Regions from separate parts of the Thauera sp. DNT-1 genome, predicted to be linked through region 2. Evidence: predicted binding sites of a transcription regulator. Region 2 holds the regulator's gene; each other region holds the start of a gene.
What was found. Region 2 encodes sigma-54, which starts transcription at its own class of promoters, with help from an activator protein. Its sites were predicted from a motif close to TGGCACGCTTNCTGCTNA; they were not measured.
Positions count from the first base shown of each region.

Region 1: the regulator sigma-54 is predicted to act here: its motif matches at 2,291-2,308, upstream of ACZ5PP_RS06215 (flagellar hook-length control protein FliK).
Region 3: the regulator sigma-54 is predicted to act here: its motif matches at 2,004-2,021, upstream of ACZ5PP_RS20590 (PEP-CTERM sorting domain-containing protein).

Region 1 is NZ_AP043752.1:1,340,416-1,346,125, reverse strand. Features, by position in the region: gene fliM (flagellar motor switch protein FliM) at 1-116, opposite strand, end outside; gene ACZ5PP_RS06220 (flagellar basal body-associated FliL family protein) at 129-701, opposite strand; gene ACZ5PP_RS06215 (flagellar hook-length control protein FliK) at 795-2,231, opposite strand; gene fliJ (flagellar export protein FliJ) at 2,351-2,791, opposite strand; gene fliI (flagellar protein export ATPase FliI) at 3,036-4,430, opposite strand; gene ACZ5PP_RS06200 (flagellar assembly protein FliH) at 4,427-5,305, opposite strand; gene fliG (flagellar motor switch protein FliG) at 5,420-5,710, opposite strand, start outside.
Region 2 is NZ_AP043752.1:3,380,136-3,385,845, forward strand. Features, by position in the region: gene hprK (HPr(Ser) kinase/phosphatase) at 1-928, opposite strand, end outside; gene ptsN (PTS IIA-like nitrogen regulatory protein PtsN) at 897-1,382, opposite strand; gene hpf (ribosome hibernation-promoting factor, HPF/YfiA family) at 1,519-1,842, opposite strand; gene ACZ5PP_RS15615 (RNA polymerase factor sigma-54) at 1,861-3,315, opposite strand; gene lptB (LPS export ABC transporter ATP-binding protein) at 3,338-4,060, opposite strand; gene recX (recombination regulator RecX) at 4,047-4,496, opposite strand; gene recA (recombinase RecA) at 4,513-5,550, opposite strand.
Region 3 is NZ_AP043752.1:4,493,228-4,498,937, forward strand. Features, by position in the region: gene ACZ5PP_RS20585 (SulP family inorganic anion transporter) at 1-609, opposite strand, end outside; gene ACZ5PP_RS20590 (PEP-CTERM sorting domain-containing protein) at 817-1,971, opposite strand; gene ACZ5PP_RS20595 (LysR substrate-binding domain-containing protein) at 2,459-3,340, shown strand; gene ACZ5PP_RS20600 (FAD-linked oxidase C-terminal domain-containing protein) at 3,654-5,165, shown strand; gene glcE (glycolate oxidase subunit GlcE) at 5,548-5,710, shown strand, end outside.

The sequences.
Region 1 (5,710 bases), 2.0 Mb from region 2:
TTGTAGGGGCGTACGCCCTCGACGCCGGCTTCGTCCGCGACCGGCTCGTCCGACTCGCCGGTGACGCCCCGCAGCAGGGCGTCGACCTCTTCCTGGGAGAGAAAGTCCGCGGACATGGCGGCGATCCCTTACTGGATGATGAAGGAGGTGAACAGCACGGCCTGCACCGGGCCGTTGGGCACCGGCCTGCCGGCGGCGTCGCGCACCGGCTTGAAGCCGAGCGCCTCGTTCACGCTCTCGGTGATCGCCAGCGACAAGGCCTCGCGGCCCTCGACGGTGGCCACCTCGGACGGCAGCTTGCTCGACAGCAGCAGGTTGATGCGGTGGCGGATCTCCGGCATGAAGGCCTTCAGCGTCGGGTCCATGGTCGCGTCGGCCACGCGCATCACGGCGACCACCTGCAGGTAGTGGTCGCCCTCGTCGCGGCGCAGGTTGACCGTGAAGGCGTCGAGCGGGATGAAGGTGGGCGGCTTGGTGAGGTCCACCGTGCCGGTGGTGTGCAGCTGCTGCGCAGCCGGCGCGGCGTGGGCCGCCGGCTCCTCGTGCTCCTTGTCCTTGCCGCCCTTGAGCAGCAGCAGCGCGACGAGCGCGCCGAGCACGAGCACGATCACCACGAGCACGATGATGAGGATCAGGCCGAGCTTGCCCTTCTTCTTGGGGGTCTCGTCGCCTTCCTCGGTCTTTGCCGGCGCCTTGGCCATGCGAATCTCCTGTAGTACGGATTGAATTATCCGGGAGGTCCGCACCCGCCAAAGCGCCGATTAGTGGGGCAAGCCCGCCCCAATTCGCGCGCTTCAGGCGAAGGTGTCGACCATCCCCTGTTGCTGTTTCAGCCACACCCCGGCACCGCCGGTGCCGGCGTGGCCACTCGCGCCCGCCTCGCCGCGCTCGCCACGACCGCCGCTGCCTTCGCGTCCATCGCCCTCGCGGCCCTGGCCGGAGGTGCTCACGTTGGCGTCGCCCAGCAGGATGCCGGCCTGCTGCAGCGCCTCGCGCAGCTGCGGCAGCGCGCGTTCGAGCGCGTCGCGCGCGGCCTGGCTCGAGGCGATGAACTGCGCCGTCGTCTGGTCGCCGGCGAGGTTGATCGACACCTCGAGCTTGCCCATGTTCGGCGGCGTCAGCACGAGTTCGGCCTTGCTCTCGGCACGGCCGAGCATCCAGCGCACCTGATTGCCGACGTCTTCCGCCCAGCCCTGCTCGCCGGCCGGGGTCGCCACCGGCAGCTGCGGCGATGCGGCGTGCGCGGAGGACGCCTGGCGCAGCAGATGTGTCGCGCCATGCGTGTGCGCCAGGCCGGCCGGCAGGTTGCCGTTCGCGTTGCTCGTGCCCGGCACCTCGAGGCCATCCGCCGCGGTGCCGCCTGCACCGGCGCCGCTCGCGCCGCGAGCCGCCATGGTTGCGGCGGCGAACTCGCGGCCCTGGAGCAGGAAGGCCGGCGTGGCGTTGCCATCGGGACCGGTGTTGCCGCCAGCCGTGGCCGACAGATCGGTTTTCGGCAGCAGTGCGGAATTCTGAAGCGACTTGCGCCCGCCGTCCGCAACCAGCTGCAGCGTGCCCGCTTCGGAGCCGGTCGCATCCGCGCCGGAGGGGGCTTCGGCGCGACCGGCGAGCAGTGCGGCAATCGCTGCCGGCAGGCCGGCAAGGGCTGCCGGGTCGGTGGGCGAGCTTGCCGTCGCGGTGACCGTATCGGCAGATGTTGCGTCGGCATCGACCACGGCGCCCGCGGCCAGGGCGGCGAGGCGCGCGGCGTGGCCCGCCTGGCTCGCGACGGCCTGCGGCGAAGCGGCGGCATCGGCTGCTTCGCCGGCGGCGTCCGCCTGCGCGGTGGCGGCGTCCTCGTCGGCGGCGGCGCCCGCCCCGCCGGTGCGAGCGTCCGTAGCGCCCTTGTCAGGTGCGGACGTACCGGAAGCGGCGGCCTTGCCTGCGTCCGCCTGTGTGGCGGGCCCGGCGCTGCGGTCACCCGCGGCGGGGCCGCTGCCGGCAGGGCGCTCGGGCTCGCGTGCGGGTTCGGCGGAGGCCGTGCGCTCGGGCGGTCGCGGGGCCGGGGGGGGCGACTCGGGCTTGCGCGGCGCCGGCTCGGGCGTGTTCATGCGGTTCTCGAGCGTGCGCGAGAAGCTGTCGGGCTGCGCGCCCAGGCCGTCCAGGGCGGAGATGCCGATGCGGGCCTGCTGCGCGCCGAGGCGAAGCTGCGCGACGTTGCCGAGACTGGAGGGGGAGAACGGTGCGGACATGGTTGCGGGCCTCTCGTGGGCTGGATGCGATGGATCGCGGACGATCCGACAGCCCATCAAAAGCAAGCCTCATGCCATGGGTGTGTCACCGGGTCGGGCGGCTGCCGCGGCTTCCCGCGTCAGGCGTCCTCGCCACCGCGTCGGGCGGCGTGCTCGTCCGACTGCTTCTGCTCCTGGCGCGCCTCGCTGCGCGCGACCGCGTGCTGGTGGCGCTGGGCGAGGGTGTCGAAGGCCTTGAGCTTGGTGCGCTGGGCGAGCCAGGCCTGCTGGCCCTCGACGGTGCGCGCGCGCGATTGCTCGACCACCTTGCGCTGCGCGGCGATCGCGTCGTCGAGCTTGGCGATGAAGGCGCCATAGTTGCGCCATGCGTCCGCGCTCAGGCCGTCGCGCGCGGCCTGCACGAAGCGCTCGTGATATTCCGTGCGATAGTCCTCGAGCATCTTCAGCTTCTGTTCCACGTCGCGTTCGGCGGCGACGAGTTCGCCCAGGCGACGCGCAGCCTCGTCGGTGCGGGTGCTGGCGAGGTCGAGCAGGGGCTGGAGGTGGAAGGAGGCGGGCATCGGCGTCGTGTCACGGGGGCGTTGCAAACAGCATTCTAGCCGTTCGCCGGATGCCCGAGGTGGGCATATTTCGGTCGGCTCGTCCTCGACCGTGACGAAATGCTCGCGATCGATGTCGCGGGTGCAGGAGCGACGCCAGTCGCGATCGCGGCGCTTCGGCCCCGCGGCGGCGCAGCTTCGCCGCCCGATCGCGGCTGGCTTCGCTCCTACGGGCGAGCGGGAGCGCTTGCGCCTCGTGCCTTTCTCACCCGAACACCTGCGCCAGCTTCTGCAGGGCACCCTCGTAGGTTTCGTGTTCCTGGATGCCTTGTTGCAGGAAGGCTTCGAGCCTGGGGTAGAGCTTGACGGCCATGTCGAGCAGGGGATCGCCGCCGGGCTGGTAGGCGCCGACGGCGATCAGGTCGCGAGAACGCTGGTAGCGCGAGAAGAACTGCTTGAACTGGCGCACCACGTTGAAGTGGTCGTCGCCGACGAGGTTGTGCATCGCGCGCGAGATCGACTGCTCGATGTCGATCGCCGGGTAGTGGCCCTGGTCGGCGAGATTGCGCGAGAGCACGAAGTGGCCGTCGAGGATGGCGCGCGCCGCGTCGGCGATCGGGTCCTGCTGGTCGTCGCCCTCGGCGAGCACGGTGTAGAAGGCGGTGATCGAGCCACCGCCCTCGGGGCCGTTGCCAGCGCGCTCGACCAGCGCGGGCAGGCGGGCGAACACGCTCGGCGGGTAGCCGCGGGTGACCGGCGGTTCGCCGATCGCGAGCGCGATCTCGCGCTGCGCCATCGCATAGCGCGTCAGCGAGTCCATGATCAGCAGCACCTGCTTGCCCTGGTCGCGGAAGTACTCCGCCACCGTGGTGGCATAGGCCGCGCCCTGCATGCGCATCAGCGGGCTGGTGTCGGCGGGCGCCGCCACCACCACCGAGCGCGCCAGGCCCTCGGGGCCCAGGCTGTGGTCGATGAACTCCTTGACCTCGCGGCCGCGCTCGCCGATCAGCCCGACGACGATGACCTCGGCCTCGGTGTAGCGCGCCATCATGCCGATCAGCACCGACTTGCCCACGCCGGAACCGGCGAACAGGCCGAGGCGCTGGCCGCGGCCGACGGTGAGCAGCGCGTTGATCGCGCGCACGCCGACGTCGAGCGGCTGTGCGATCGGCGCGCGTGCGAGCGGGTTGATGGCACGCCCCTGCAGCGAGCGCGTCTCCTGGGTGTGCAGCGGGCCCTGGCCGTCGAGCGGGCGGCCGGCGCCGTCGACCACGCGGCCGAGCAGGGCGTCGCCCACCGGCAGGTGCTTGGCGCGGTCGGCGGCGCGCCGGCGCGGGCCGATGCGCTTGCCCGGGACCAGGCGCGGCACACCGACTTCCATCGGCAGCACGCGCGCGCCGGGCGCCAGGCCGAAGACGTCGTCGGTGGGCATCATGTAGAGCTTGTCGCCGTTGAAGCCGACCACCTCGGCCTCGACCGCGCCGCCGCCGGGCACCAGGATGCGGCAGCCCGACCCGAGCGGCAGCTTGATGCCGGCCGCTTCCATGACCAGGCCGTTGATGCGGGTGAGGCGGCCGGAGACCTCGAGCGGGTTGCAGCCCTCGACCAGGCGGCGGCCGTCGCCGAGGAAGTCGCGCCACAGCGCCTGGTGACGGTTCATGCCGGCGGCTCCGGCGCGGGCGGGGCGGTGTCGGCAACCGGGCCGGTCGCGTCGCCCGCCTCCGCTTCCTCCGCAACGTGCCAGCGCGCGCGCTCGTGGCCGATGGATTCGAGCACCCGCCGCCAGCGCGTCTCCAGCGTCGCATCCACCTGCGCGCCCTGGCCGTCGATGCGGCACTCGCCGCGTTCGAGGCGGGCGTCCTCCTGCAGGCGGTGGCCGGCGTGGGCGAGCTGTTCGCCAAGGTGCTCGCGCACCAGGGCGAGGTCGTCGGGGTGGAGCTGGATGTGGGCGTGGCCCTGAGGCAGCTGGAGCAGCGCGCTGCGCACCGTCCCGAGGATGGCCTCGGGGTGCTCGGCAAGGGTGAGCTTCACCATCCGCCGCGCCATCTCGATCGCCAGCGCCATCAGCTGCTCGGCGATCTCGCCGTCGAGCTCGCGCAAGGCCTCGTCCAGGCTGTCGGCGAGCCCGGCCAGGCGCGCAGCCTCGGCCTCGGCCCGTGCACGACCCTCGGTGTAGCCTTCGGCACGCCCGGCTTCCAGCCCCTCGGCGTGGCCGGCCGCGCGGCCTTCCTCGAAGCCGGCGCGGCGCATGTCGTCGTGCATGCGCTCGATCTCCTCCGCGGTGGGCAGGTGGAAATCGGGCGGCAGCGCGGCGACGGAGTCGGCTGCGGGCGGGGACGGGGCGGGCTCCGGCGCGGGGGGGGCAATGGGCGGCGAGGCTGTGGAGGGCGCGGGCGCCGCTTGCACGAGGCCTGCGAGATCCGCGGGCGCGAAGGCTTCCGGCGGCGGTGCCGAGCCCTTGCCGGCGGGGGCATCGAAGTCCTCCGGTTCCCAGCGCCGGTAGGCGCCGACCGCCTGGTGGCGCGAGATGCTCACGGCACGATCCTCCTGTCTCCACGCGGGTTCCACCCTGGGCCGCGCCACGCGCTTCCTCCCGCGCGGCCGCACGGGTGCGCCGCGGGCGAACTCCGCATGCGGGCGGCGCGGGGATCACACGAAGCCATCGTCCCCGCCCTTGCCGCCGAGCATGACCTGGCCTTCCTCGGCCAGGCGGCGCACCGTCTTGAGGATCTCCTTCTGCTCGGCCTCGACCTCGGACAGTCGCACCGGGCCGCGCGCCTCGAGGTCCTCGCGCAGCATCTCGGCGGCGCGCGAGGACATGTTCTTGAAGATCTTCTCGCGCAGCTCGGGCGGGGCGCCCTTGAGCGCGATGATCAGCGAGTCGGACTGCACCTCGCGCAGGATGGACTGGATGCCGCGGTCGTCGATGTCGAGCAGGTT
Region 2 (5,710 bases):
CTTCGGCGTGCAGCGCGCGCGCCTGGCGGTCGATGAATTCCTGGGTGGAGTCGATGCCGCGCAGCTTGAGGATGGTCGAGCGCACTGCGGCCTCGAGCAGCACCGCGAGGTTGCGTCCCGCGGCCACCGGCAGCACGACGCGGGCGACCTTCACGCCGAGGATGTCCTGCGTCTCCTGCTGCAGCGGCAGCCGGCAGGGGTCGTCGGGACCGGGTTGGCGGCGGTCGAGGTGGCAGATCAGGCGCAGGCGCATCTTCCGCCGGCACGCGGTCTCGCCGAAGATGGTGCGGATGTTGATCAGGCCGAGGCCGCGCACTTCGATGAAATCCTGCAGCATCTCGGGGCAGCGGCCCTCGAGCACCGTGGGCGCGATGCGCGACAGCTCGACCACGTCGTCGGCGACGAGGCCGTGGCCGCGCGAGATCAGCTCGAGGCCGAGCTCGGATTTGCCCGCGCCGGAATCGCCGGTGATCATCACGCCGAGCCCGAGCACGTCCATGAACACGCCGTGCAGCGAGACCTTCTCGGCGAGCTCGCGCGACAGGTAGAGGCGGAGCTGGTCGATCACGCTCGCCGAGGGGTGGCGCGCGGTGAACAGCGCGACGTCGTGCGCCTCGCAGATGCCGTGGAGGATGTTGGGGATCTCGCAGCCGTCGGCGACGATGATCGCGGGGGGGTGCGCCGAGAGGATCTCGTTGAGGTGGTGGGCGACCTTCTCGTTCGCCTGGCGTTGCGCCCACGCGAGCTCTGCGGCGCCGAGCACCTGTAGCCGGGTGGGGTGGATCAGGTTGAGGTGGCCGACGAGGTCGGCCGGCCAGATGCGCTCTTCGGCGACCGACAGACGGGCACCGATCGGTCCGCTGACGTGGACGAGGCTCAGGCTTTCGCGGTGCGCCTCATACAGCCGGGTCAGGCTGGTTTGCCGCATCGGCACCCCAATTCACGAACAGGCGGTGGATCTGTGCGGCATCCGTCGCGCCGTGCAGGGTCTCGCGGAACTCGCGGTCGCTGAACATCTGCGCGAGCTCGGACAGCAGCTGCAGATGGGTTTCGTTGGCCTGTTCGGGCACGAGCAGCACGAACAGCATGTCCACCGGACGGCCGTCGGGAGCGTCGAACTGCACCGGGGTGGCCAGGCGCAGAAAAGCGCCGGCGGCGTCCTTGAGCCCCTTGATGCGGCCGTGCGGGATGGCGATGCCCTGACCCAGTCCGGTCGAGCCGAGGCGTTCGCGGGTGAACAGGCTGTCGAACACGGTGCTGCGGGCGATGCCCTGGTTGTTCTCGAACAGCAGGCCGGCCTGTTCAAAGACGCGCTTCTTGCTGCTCGCGTCGAGATCGATCACCACGTTGGAAAGCGGCAGGAGTTGGGATATCAGGCTCATTCGCAGGTGGGCTCGCGCACTCTTCCGTCAGCTGCCGCCAGGGGGGCGGGAATCCGGTCCGGGGCGTGTGCGGCCGCGCTTCGTGAAAACGCGCGCATTATAACCACACCCCGGACGGGGAGCTTCAAGCCGGTCCTCAGGCCTCGGGGACCTGGTGCTTGAGCGACTCGTGGTTATGGTCGGACTGCTTCTGCTTGTACTTCTGAACCTGACGGTCGAGCTTGTCGGTCATCGCGTCGATCGCCGCGTAGAGGTCGGCGTCGTCCGCTTCGACGAAGAGGTCCTTGCCGCGCACGTGCAGCGTCACCTCGGCTTTCTGCTTGAGCTTTTCGACCGACAGGATGACGGTGACGCTGGTGACGTTGTCGAAATGGCGGATGACGCGATCGAGCTTGGAGGTCACGTATTCGCGGATGGCGGGGGTGACTTCGACGTGGCGCCCGGTGATGTTCAGATTCATGGATGACTCCTGTTGTTGTCAGAGGGATTTGCGCAGGCTGACCGGCGGGATGTTGAGGGACTCGCGGTACTTGGCGATCGTGCGCCTCGCCACGACGATTCCCTGTTGGCCGAGGATTTCGGCGATCCTGGCGTCGGACAGCGGCTTCTTGCTGTCTTCCGCGTCCACCAGCTGGCGAATCAGCGCGCGAATCGCCGTGGAGGAAGCCGCACCGCCGGTGTCGGTCGCGACATGGCTGCCGAAAAAGTACTTGAGCTCGAAGACCCCGCGCGGCGTCGCCATGTACTTCTGCGTGGTGACGCGCGAGACGGTGGATTCGTGCAGCTCGAGCTGGTCTGCGATCTCCCTTAGGGTGAGTGGCCGCATCGCCACGTCCCCATGATCGAAGAACTGCCGTTGCTGGTCAACGATGGCCTGGGACACGCGCAGGATGGTGTCGAAGCGCTGCTGGACGTTCTTGATCAGCCAGCGCGCCTCCTGCAGCTGTCCACCCAGGCCGCCGCCCTGTGCGCGGTTCTGCTGCAGCAGACTGGCGTAGAGGCGATTGATGCGCAGACGCGGCATCGCTTCCTGGTTCAGGCTCACGGTCCATTGGCCGCGCAGCTTGCGCACGACGACGTCGGGCAGCACGTAGCGCGTCTCGGCGGTGGAGTAGCGCGAGCCGGGGTGGGGGTCGAGGCTGCAGATCAGGGCCTGCGCTTCGCGCAGACCCTCGTCGTCACAGCCGGTGAGCTTGCGGATACGGGCGAAGTTGCGCTCCGCGAGCAGTTCGAGGTGGCTGGTCACGATCTCGAGAGCGAGAGGGCGTATCGGGCACTCGGGCAAGGCCTGGAGCTGCAGGGCCAGACATTCCTGCGGGCTGCGCGCGCCGATCCCGGCCGGCTCGAGGCTCTGCACGTGGCGCAGGGCGATGGCGAGCTCGTCGAGATCGACCTCGGCGTCCTGCGGCAGCAGCTCGAGGAGATCTTCCAGCGGCTGGTGCAGGTAGCCGTCGTCGTCGAGCGCCTCGATCAGGAAGCGCACCAGCGCGCGGTCGCGGTCGGACAGGGGCGAGAGGGCGACCTGCTGGTCGAGGTGTTCGCGCAGCGACACGCCGGCGGCCTGGATGTCCTGGTAGTCGCCGTCCTCGTCGTCCTCGCTGCGGCTGGACGCGCCCTGACCCACGTTGGACCAGTCGATGCCCTCGTCCTCGCTGCTGCCTTCGCCGCCCTCGTGCGTGATCGACTCGCCCGCCGGTTCGGCGGCGGGTTCCGGCGCGGCTTCGCGCTCGGGCGCGTTGCCCGGCGGCGGCGCGGGGGCGTAGTCGACGCCGCCGTCGCCATCCTCGCGCTCGAGCATGGGATTCTCGAGCAGCACGCGCTCGATCTCCTGGTTCAGCTCGATCGTAGACAGCTGCAGCAGCTTGATCGACTGCTGCAGCTGGGGCGTCAGCGTGAGGTGCTGGGAGAGCTTGAGCTGGAGGCTGGGTTTCATCGCGGTCGGCAGGAGGGCGGGCTCACAGGCGGAAGTGCTCGCCGAGGTAGACCTGGCGCACGCGCTCGTTCTCGATGATCTCGGTAGGTTCTCCGCTCGCCAGCACGCGACCTTCGCTGATGATGTAGGCGCGGTCGCAGATGCCCAAGGTCTCGCGCACGTTGTGGTCGGTGATCAGCACGCCGATACCGCGCTCCTTGAGGAAGCGGATGATCTTCTGGATGTCGATGACCGCGATCGGATCGACTCCGGCGAAGGGCTCGTCGAGCAGGATCAGGCGCGGGTCGGTGGCGAGCGCGCGGGCGATCTCGCAGCGCCGGCGCTCCCCGCCCGAGAGCGAGATCGCGGTGTTGTCGCGCAGGTGATGGATGCCCAGTTCCATCAGCAGTTCCTCGAGCCGCTCCTCGATCTGGCGGCGTTCGAGCCCCTGGAGTTCGAGCACGGCGCGGATATTCTCGGCCACGCTGAGCTTGCGGAACACGCTCATCTCCTGCGGCAGGTAGGACAGGCCCAAGCGCGCGCGGGCGTGGATCGGCAGGTGGGTGAGGTCGGTGCCGTCGAGGGCGATCTGGCCGCCGTCGGCGCGCACCAGACCCACAATCATGTAGAAGCAGGTGGTCTTGCCGGCGCCGTTGGGACCGAGCAGGCCGACGACCTCGCCCGAGCCGACCTCGAAGCCGACGTCATGCACCACGGTGCGCGCCTTGTAGCGCTTTTGCAGGCCGGCGACCTTAAGCAGACTCATCGTAGGGCTCTTTCAGCAGCTTGCGGATCAGCTCGGGGGCGAAGCCCCGGGTTTGCAGGAAGCGCGCCTGGCGCGCCCATTCGCGTGCGTCGGCGGGTGGGGTGGCGAAGCGGCCGCGCAGCACCGCGCGCGCCCGCTCGATCTCGGATTCTACGCACTCGTCGGCGAGCGCCTCGTCGATCCGGTCACGGTCGATGCCTCGCCGCACGAGCTCGTTGCGCAATCGTGCGGTGCCGAAGCGCGCCGCCTTGCCGCGCACGAAGGCCTCGGCGTAGCGCTCGTCGGACTGCAGGCCGAGCTCGCGCATGCGCTCGAGCACCGCTTCGATCTCGGCCGGCTCGCCATGGGGTGCGAGCTTGCGCGCAAGTTCGGCGCGCGAGTGGTCGCGCCGGGCGAGATGGCGGAGCGCACGTTCGCGCAGGCTCGGCTCGCCCATGTCGGCGTCGACGGGGTCAGGCCTCGGCCGGCGCCGGGGCGGACGCGGCGGCGGGCGGCAGCTCGGGCAGGCCGACCGCGACCCGCACCTTGTTCTCGATCTCGCGGGCCAGCACCGGGTTGGCGCGCAGGAACTCGCGCGAGTTGTCCTTGCCCTGGCCGATCTTGTCGCCCTTGTAGGCGTACCAGGCGCCCGACTTGTCAACGATCTTGTGCTCGACGCCGAGGTCGATGATCTCGCCTTCGCGCGAGATGCCCTCGCCGTAAAGGATGTCGAAGTGGGCTTCCTTGAACGGTGGCGAGACCTTGTTCTTGACCACCTTGACGCGGGTCTCGGAGCCGACCACCTCGTCACCCTTCTTGATCGTGCCGGTGCGGCGGATGTCCATGCGCACCGAGGCGTAGAACTTGAGCGCGTTGCCGCCGGTGGTGGTCTCCGGGCTGCCGAACATCACGCCGATCTTCATGCGGATCTGGTTGATGAAGATCACCAGGGTGTTGGTGCGCTTGATGTTGGCGGTGAGCTTGCGCAGTGCCTGCGACATCAGGCGGGCCTGCAGGCCGGGGAGCTGGTCGCCCATCTCGCCCTCGATCTCGGCCTTGGGCGTGAGCGCGGCGACCGAGTCGATGACCACGATGTCCACGCCGCCCGAGCGCACCAGCATGTCGGCGATCTCGAGCGCCTGTTCGCCGGTGTCGGGCTGCGAGATCAGCAGATCCTCGATGTCGACGCCGAGTTTTTCCGCGTAGCCCACGTCGAGCGCGTGCTCGGCGTCGATGAAGGCCGCGGTGCCGCCGAGCTTCTGCATCTCGGCGATGACCTGCAGGGTGAGCGTGGTCTTGCCGGAGGATTCGGGGCCGTAGATTTCGACCACCCGACCGCGCGGCAGACCGCCGAGCCCGAGCGCGATGTCGAGTCCGAGCGAGCCGGTGGAGACGGTCTGGATGTCGCGCTCGATGCTGCCGTCGCCCATGCGCATGATCGAACCCTTGCCGAACTGCTTTTCGATCTGCGACAGCGCCGCGGAGAGGGCTTTGGCCTTGTTTTCGTCCATGGAAGTGCGTCCTGTTTGATTGCCTGATTATGGCACAAAGATTGCAGACATGCGGGGTGCAGGCCTGATGCCGTAAGTGTAGAGCCTGTATGCAATTACAGCAAACATGTCATGGGGATTTCCGGCGCGGGGCTGCGTCCGGCGAAGTGGCGAGGGTGGC
Region 3 (5,710 bases), 1.1 Mb from region 2:
CGGCCACAGGCGCTTGAGCCCCACCAGCACGGCCAGGCTGCCGACGCCGAAGGCCGCCGCGGCGGGCTGCAGTGCGTCGAGCCCTCCGAGCGCACGCACGAAATCGACCAGCAGGTGATCGGAGTGCGGCATGGCCAAGCCGAGTAGCGGAGGGATCTGGGTCAGGCAGATGATCAGCGCGGCGGCGTTGACGAAGCCCATCAGCACCGGCACCGACAGCAGATTGAGCAGCCAGCCCAGGCGCAGCACACCGAGCGCGAGCTGGATCAAACCCGACAGCAGCGCCAGCAGCAGGGCGAGCCCGACGAGGTCACCCCCGGCGGTCGCGCCCAGCGGCAGGATGCTCGCGCCCACGAGCAGGCTGGTGAGCGCCACCGGCCCGGTGGAGAGCTGGCCGCAGGAACCGAACAGCGCAGCGACCACCGCCGGCAGCAGCGCGGCGTAGAGGCCGATGTGCGGCGGCAGCCCGGCGAGCTTGGCGTAGGCGAGCGCCTGCGGAATCAGCACCAGCGCGACCGTGATGCCGGCGACGAGGTCGCCGCGCAGCCCATGCTCGCGCCATTGCGCAGGCCAGGCGAGGAAGGGCAGGTGCGGATGTGGGGAGGGCATCGGCCGGAGGATTCCCGAGGGCGGGGGGGTGTGGCCCCCTGTCGTCCGGGGGATTCCATCTTAGCCGTGAAACGGGGGGGCGGCCCAGGCGCCCGAAAAGAGTTCGGGCAGCGGCGCGGGACGCGCGGCTGCCCGAAGTGGAGCCGGCAGGGCCGGATCCGGACGAGGCTCGGTGAGGGTTTTCGCTGCCGCGGTGGCCGCGATGCCTCAGGACTTGCGGGAGCGGCGGGCGGCCGCGAAACCCAGCAGACCCGAGCCGAGCAGCGCCAGGGTGCCGGGTTCCGGCACGCGTTGCGTCGCCAGGCGGGTGCTGATGAAGACCTGTTCGAAGTTGTTGTCCTGCGACACCGCGGTGCCGTAACCGACGCAGGAGTCGTTTCCCCGCGTGTCGATGGTGAATGGCGGGCTGACGCAGCCGTAGCGCAGGTCGACCCGCATCACGTAGTCGTCGAGATTGGCATTCGCCGCCATCAGGCCGCCGATGTAATCGTCGAGTTCGGGAATGGTGATCGCGTAGGGGGCCTGGTTCTCGCCGAGGTTGTGATTGATCGCATCGAAGCTGCCGGCGCTGGCGGTGGTGCAATCGACCAGCGTGCTGGTGGTCTTGTCGACGCACACCTGGCCGCCCGACATGGCGAAGTCGGTGATCTCGGGGGCGTTGCTCTCGCTGGTATAGACCGTGACGTCACCATACGGGACACCGCCTCCGACCGGCGGGGGGCCGTAACCCGGGGCGGGCAGGTCGCCGATGCCGTCGCCGTCGCGCTGTTCGCTCGTGCGCGGGTCGTTGGTCACGTCGAAGGTCTTGTAGACCGTCGTGCCGGCGAGGTTGGTCAGCGTCACGCGGGCCCAGACGGCGAGGTTCTGCGTCAGGCCGTCGTTGCTGTTGGGTTCGTTGTTCACAAAGAAGAACGTCATCAGGTTCTTCGAGAAGTCGAAGCTCTGGTCGAGTGCGCCGAGCGTCGCATCCCAGGTGTTGGTCTTGTCGCCGGTGAAGGTGGCGTTCTTGTTGCCATCGCTGCCCGGCTCGTTGGCGGAGGTCATCGTGAAGAACAGCTCGTTGTTCGCCGCGTCGAAGGCGTCGTCGATGTTCGCGTTCTCGTTGTCGATGTGGCCGCCGGCCCCCTGGACGATGTAGATGCGCGGGTCGGTCTCACTCGCACCCGGGGAGCCCTTGACGTTGTAAGGACAGCCGGGGCCGTATTCCTTTCCGCACGCGAAATAATTGGCCACCGCCAGCGAATAGCTGTTGCCATCGCCGTACGTGACGTAACCGAGCCCGTTGAGGTCGACCAATGCGGCCGATGCGGACGATGCGCCGAGCGCGGCGAGCATTGCGACGACCAGGTTTTTGGCTTTCATGGCACTCCCTCCTACAGGTGTATGGAGATCTCGTAGCAAATCGTGTGCCAATAATGCAAGTATCTGTTTTTTAGATATTTTAATTTTTAGATTTTTCTTCTTCAGCAGCCTGTGTAAAAAAAATCGACACCCGGATCCAGCCTACTTGTGGAGATCCGAACGGGTTCCAAGCGAAGGGATATGCGAAAGGCAATTCCTTTGCGGCGCCTTTTCCGATGGCCATGGAAAGTAACTCGGAGTTGCCGATGTACTATGAAAAATTAATTCGATAAATGCCTGAAGAATAATTGCGGCACGAATGAAGTGGCCGGGCCGATCCGGCGCTTCGTCCTGCGACCGGGAGAATGACGCTCTCGCGCCACAGCAGGATGCGCGCACCCGAAACTCGGCGCGGGAGGGAAGGTGGGTGGGGGCGTCGCAGTGCAGGCAGCGGGGCTGCGGGGGCATAATCGGGGACATCCTTCCGAACGGGCCCCGAGCCGCGACCATGGCGCTCCGCCGCATCCCGCCCATCCAGTGCCTGCTCACCTTCGAGGCGGTCGCGCGCCTGCGCAGCGCGAGCCGTGCGGCCGAGGAGCTCTGCGTGACCGTCAGCGCGGTCAGCCATCGCCTGCGCCAGCTCGAGTCCCATCTGGGCGTGCGGCTCTTCTCGCGCAGCGACTTCACCCCGACCGCCGAGGGGGCGGCCTACCTGCAGCAGGTCGGTGTCGCGCTCGCGGCGCTGCGCGAATTGCCGGGCGAGCGCGCGCCGGGTGCATCGGCGCGCTTGCGCGTGGCGGTGACACCCTCGTTCTGCCGACAGTTCGTCATGCCCAAGCTCGAGCTCTTCCGCCGCGACTGGCCGGACATCGAGCTCACCCTGCAGGTGTCGATCCCGCTGCGCGACGTCGTCGCGGAAGAGGCGGAGCTCGAGATCCGGTATGGCGCCGGGGGCTACACCGACCTCGAGCACCGCCTGCTGCTGAGCGACGAGGCGGTCCCCGCCTGCAGCCCGGCCTTCCTCGACGAGCACGGCCCCTTCGACGGTTTCGCGAGCCTTGCCGAGTGTGCCGGCACCGCGCTGGTGCGCAGCCCGCTCGAGCCCTGGTCGAACTGGTTCGCGCACTGCGGCCTGGCCCTGCCCGAGCCGGCGCGCGGCGCACAGTTCAACGACCTCGGCCTGGCCTACGATGCCGCGGCGAGCGGCTTCGGGGTCGCCCTGGTGCGCCAGCGCCTGGGGGCGGCGTGGTTCGACAGCGGGCGCCTGCTGGCGTTGTCCTCGCGCCCGCTGCGCTCGCCCTACGCGCACTACCTGTGCTGGCGCCCCGGCGCGCTCGAGCGCTGGGAGTGCGCCGCGTTCGCGGACTGGCTGCAGGCCGCGCTGCCCTGAAGCATCGCCGGGCCGTTTCAGGGTTGAATTTTCTTCAAGCCGGCGAGCAAGAGGCGTCAAGCGGGCGCTGTGCGCGAGCCTCTATACTCCGGATAGCTGCCCGGTCCCGCGGGGAGTCGAGGATTCGGATGCGCCAAAGATCGCGACACGCCCGCGTGGATTCCGGGGGCGGAGGATCGCGCTTCGCGGCGGTTCTGTTTTCGTAGGAGCGACGCAAGTCGCGATTGCCGCGGTCCCGATACGCCCGCGCGGATTTCGATGTGCCGGCGCGGCGGTCGATGCTCGATCGGCATGGCCAGGCGAGGAGACGAGGATGATGCTGGAGAACGAAGCGCTGCCGTTCGGTGAGACCGAGGGCGATTTTTCCGCGGTGGACAAGGCGCGCGTGGTCGCAGCCTTGAGCAAGGTGCTGCCGTCCGGGACGCTGATGTACGACAGCGAGGACCTGCGCCCCTACGAGTGCGACGGCCTCGCCGCCTACCGCGCGCTGCCGCTGGTCGTGGCCCTGCCCACCACCGAGGCGCAGGTGGTGGCGGTGCTGCGCATCTGCCATGAGATGGGCGTGCCGGTGGTGGCGCGTGGCGCGGGCACCGGGCTGTCGGGCGGCGCTCTGCCGCACACCCGCGGCGTGCTGCTGTCGCTGGCGCGCTTCAACCGCATCGTCAGGCTCGATCCGCTCGCACGCACCGCGGTCGTGCAGCCGGGCGTGCGCAACCTGGCGATCTCCGAGGCGGCCGCGCCCTACGGGCTGTATTACGCGCCCGATCCGTCCTCGCAGATCGCCTGCTCGATCGGCGGCAACGTGGCCGAGAACGCCGGCGGCGTGCATTGCCTCAAGTACGGCCTCACGGTGCACAACCTGCTGCGCGTGCGCGGCGTCACCATTGCGGGCGAGGTCGTCGAGATCGGCTCGGGTGCGCTCGATTCGCCGGGCTACGACCTGCTTGCGCTGGTCACCGGCTCGGAGGGCATGCTGATCGTGGTCACCGAAGTCACCGTCAAGCTCGTGCCCAAACCGCAACTCGCGCAGTGCGTGCTCGCCGCCTTCGACGACGTGGTGCGCGCCGGCGAGGCGGTGGCGAGGATCATCGCCGCCGGCATCATCCCCGCCGGCCTGGAGATGATGGACCAGCCCGCGACCGCGGCGGTCGAGGAGTTCGTGCGCGCCGGCTATCCGCTCGACGCCAAGGCGATCCTGCTGTGCGAGGCCGACGGCACGCCGGAGGAGGTGGCCGAGGAGATCGCCCGCGTGCGCGCGGTGCTGGAAGACAGCGGCGCCACCGAGATCCGCGTGTCGTGCGACGAGGCCGAGCGGCTCAGGTTCTGGGCCGGGCGCAAGGCCGCCTTCCCGGCGGCGGGGCGGATCTCGCCCGACTACTACTGCATGGACGGCACGATTCCACGCAAGCGCCTCGGCGAGATGCTCACCGCCATCCAGGCCATGGAAGGCAAGTACGGCCTGCGCTGCATGAACGTGTTCCATGCCGGCGACGGCAACCTGCATCCGCTGATCCTCTTCGACGCCAACCAGCCCGACGAGCTCGAGCGCGCCGAAGAGTTCGGCGCCGAGATCCTCGAGCTGTCGGTGGCGCTCGGCGGCACCATCACCGGCGAGCATGGCGTCGGGCTGGAGAAGATCAACCAGATGTGTTCGCAGTTCACCACGGCCGAGGTGCGCCAGTTCTTCCGCGTCAAGGCGGCCTTCGATCCGCCCGGGCTGCTGAACCCCGGCAAGGCGATCCCCACGCTCAACCGCTGCGCCGAATACGGCCGCATGAAGGTGAGCAAGGGGCATGTGCCGTATCCGGAGATTCCGCGGTTCTGAACGGGGGAATCGCGACTTGCGTCGCTCCTACGGGCGGTCCCGGGCGGCGGTGAATCCCGGATGGTCACGGGGTTTCCGTAGGAGCGACGCAAGTCGCGATCGCGGCCGACGAGCGTTGGCCTTCCGTAGGCGCGACGCAAGTCGCGATCGTGGCCGACGAGCGGTGGCCTTCCGTAGGAGCGACGCGAGTCGCGATCGTGGCCGACGAGCGGTGGCCTTCCGTAGGAGCGACGCGAGTCGCGATCGCCGCCGACGAGGGGTGCCTTCCGTAGGAGCGACGCGAGTCGCGATCGCCGCCGACGGACTGCGCCCCGCGCGTCGGGAGTGCCCGGCCGGCAGGGTGTGCGGCCACGCATATGAATGATGATTGGACGATGACACGATGACGATGATCGAGAAGGAATGGGCCGAGCGCGTGCGCGCGGCTGTGGCGACGCGTACGCCGCTGTGCCTGCGCGGCGGCGGCAGCAAGGACTTCTTCGGCTGTACGCTCGCCGGCGAGCGCTTCGACCTGTGCGCCAACCGCGGCGTGGTCGCCTACGAAC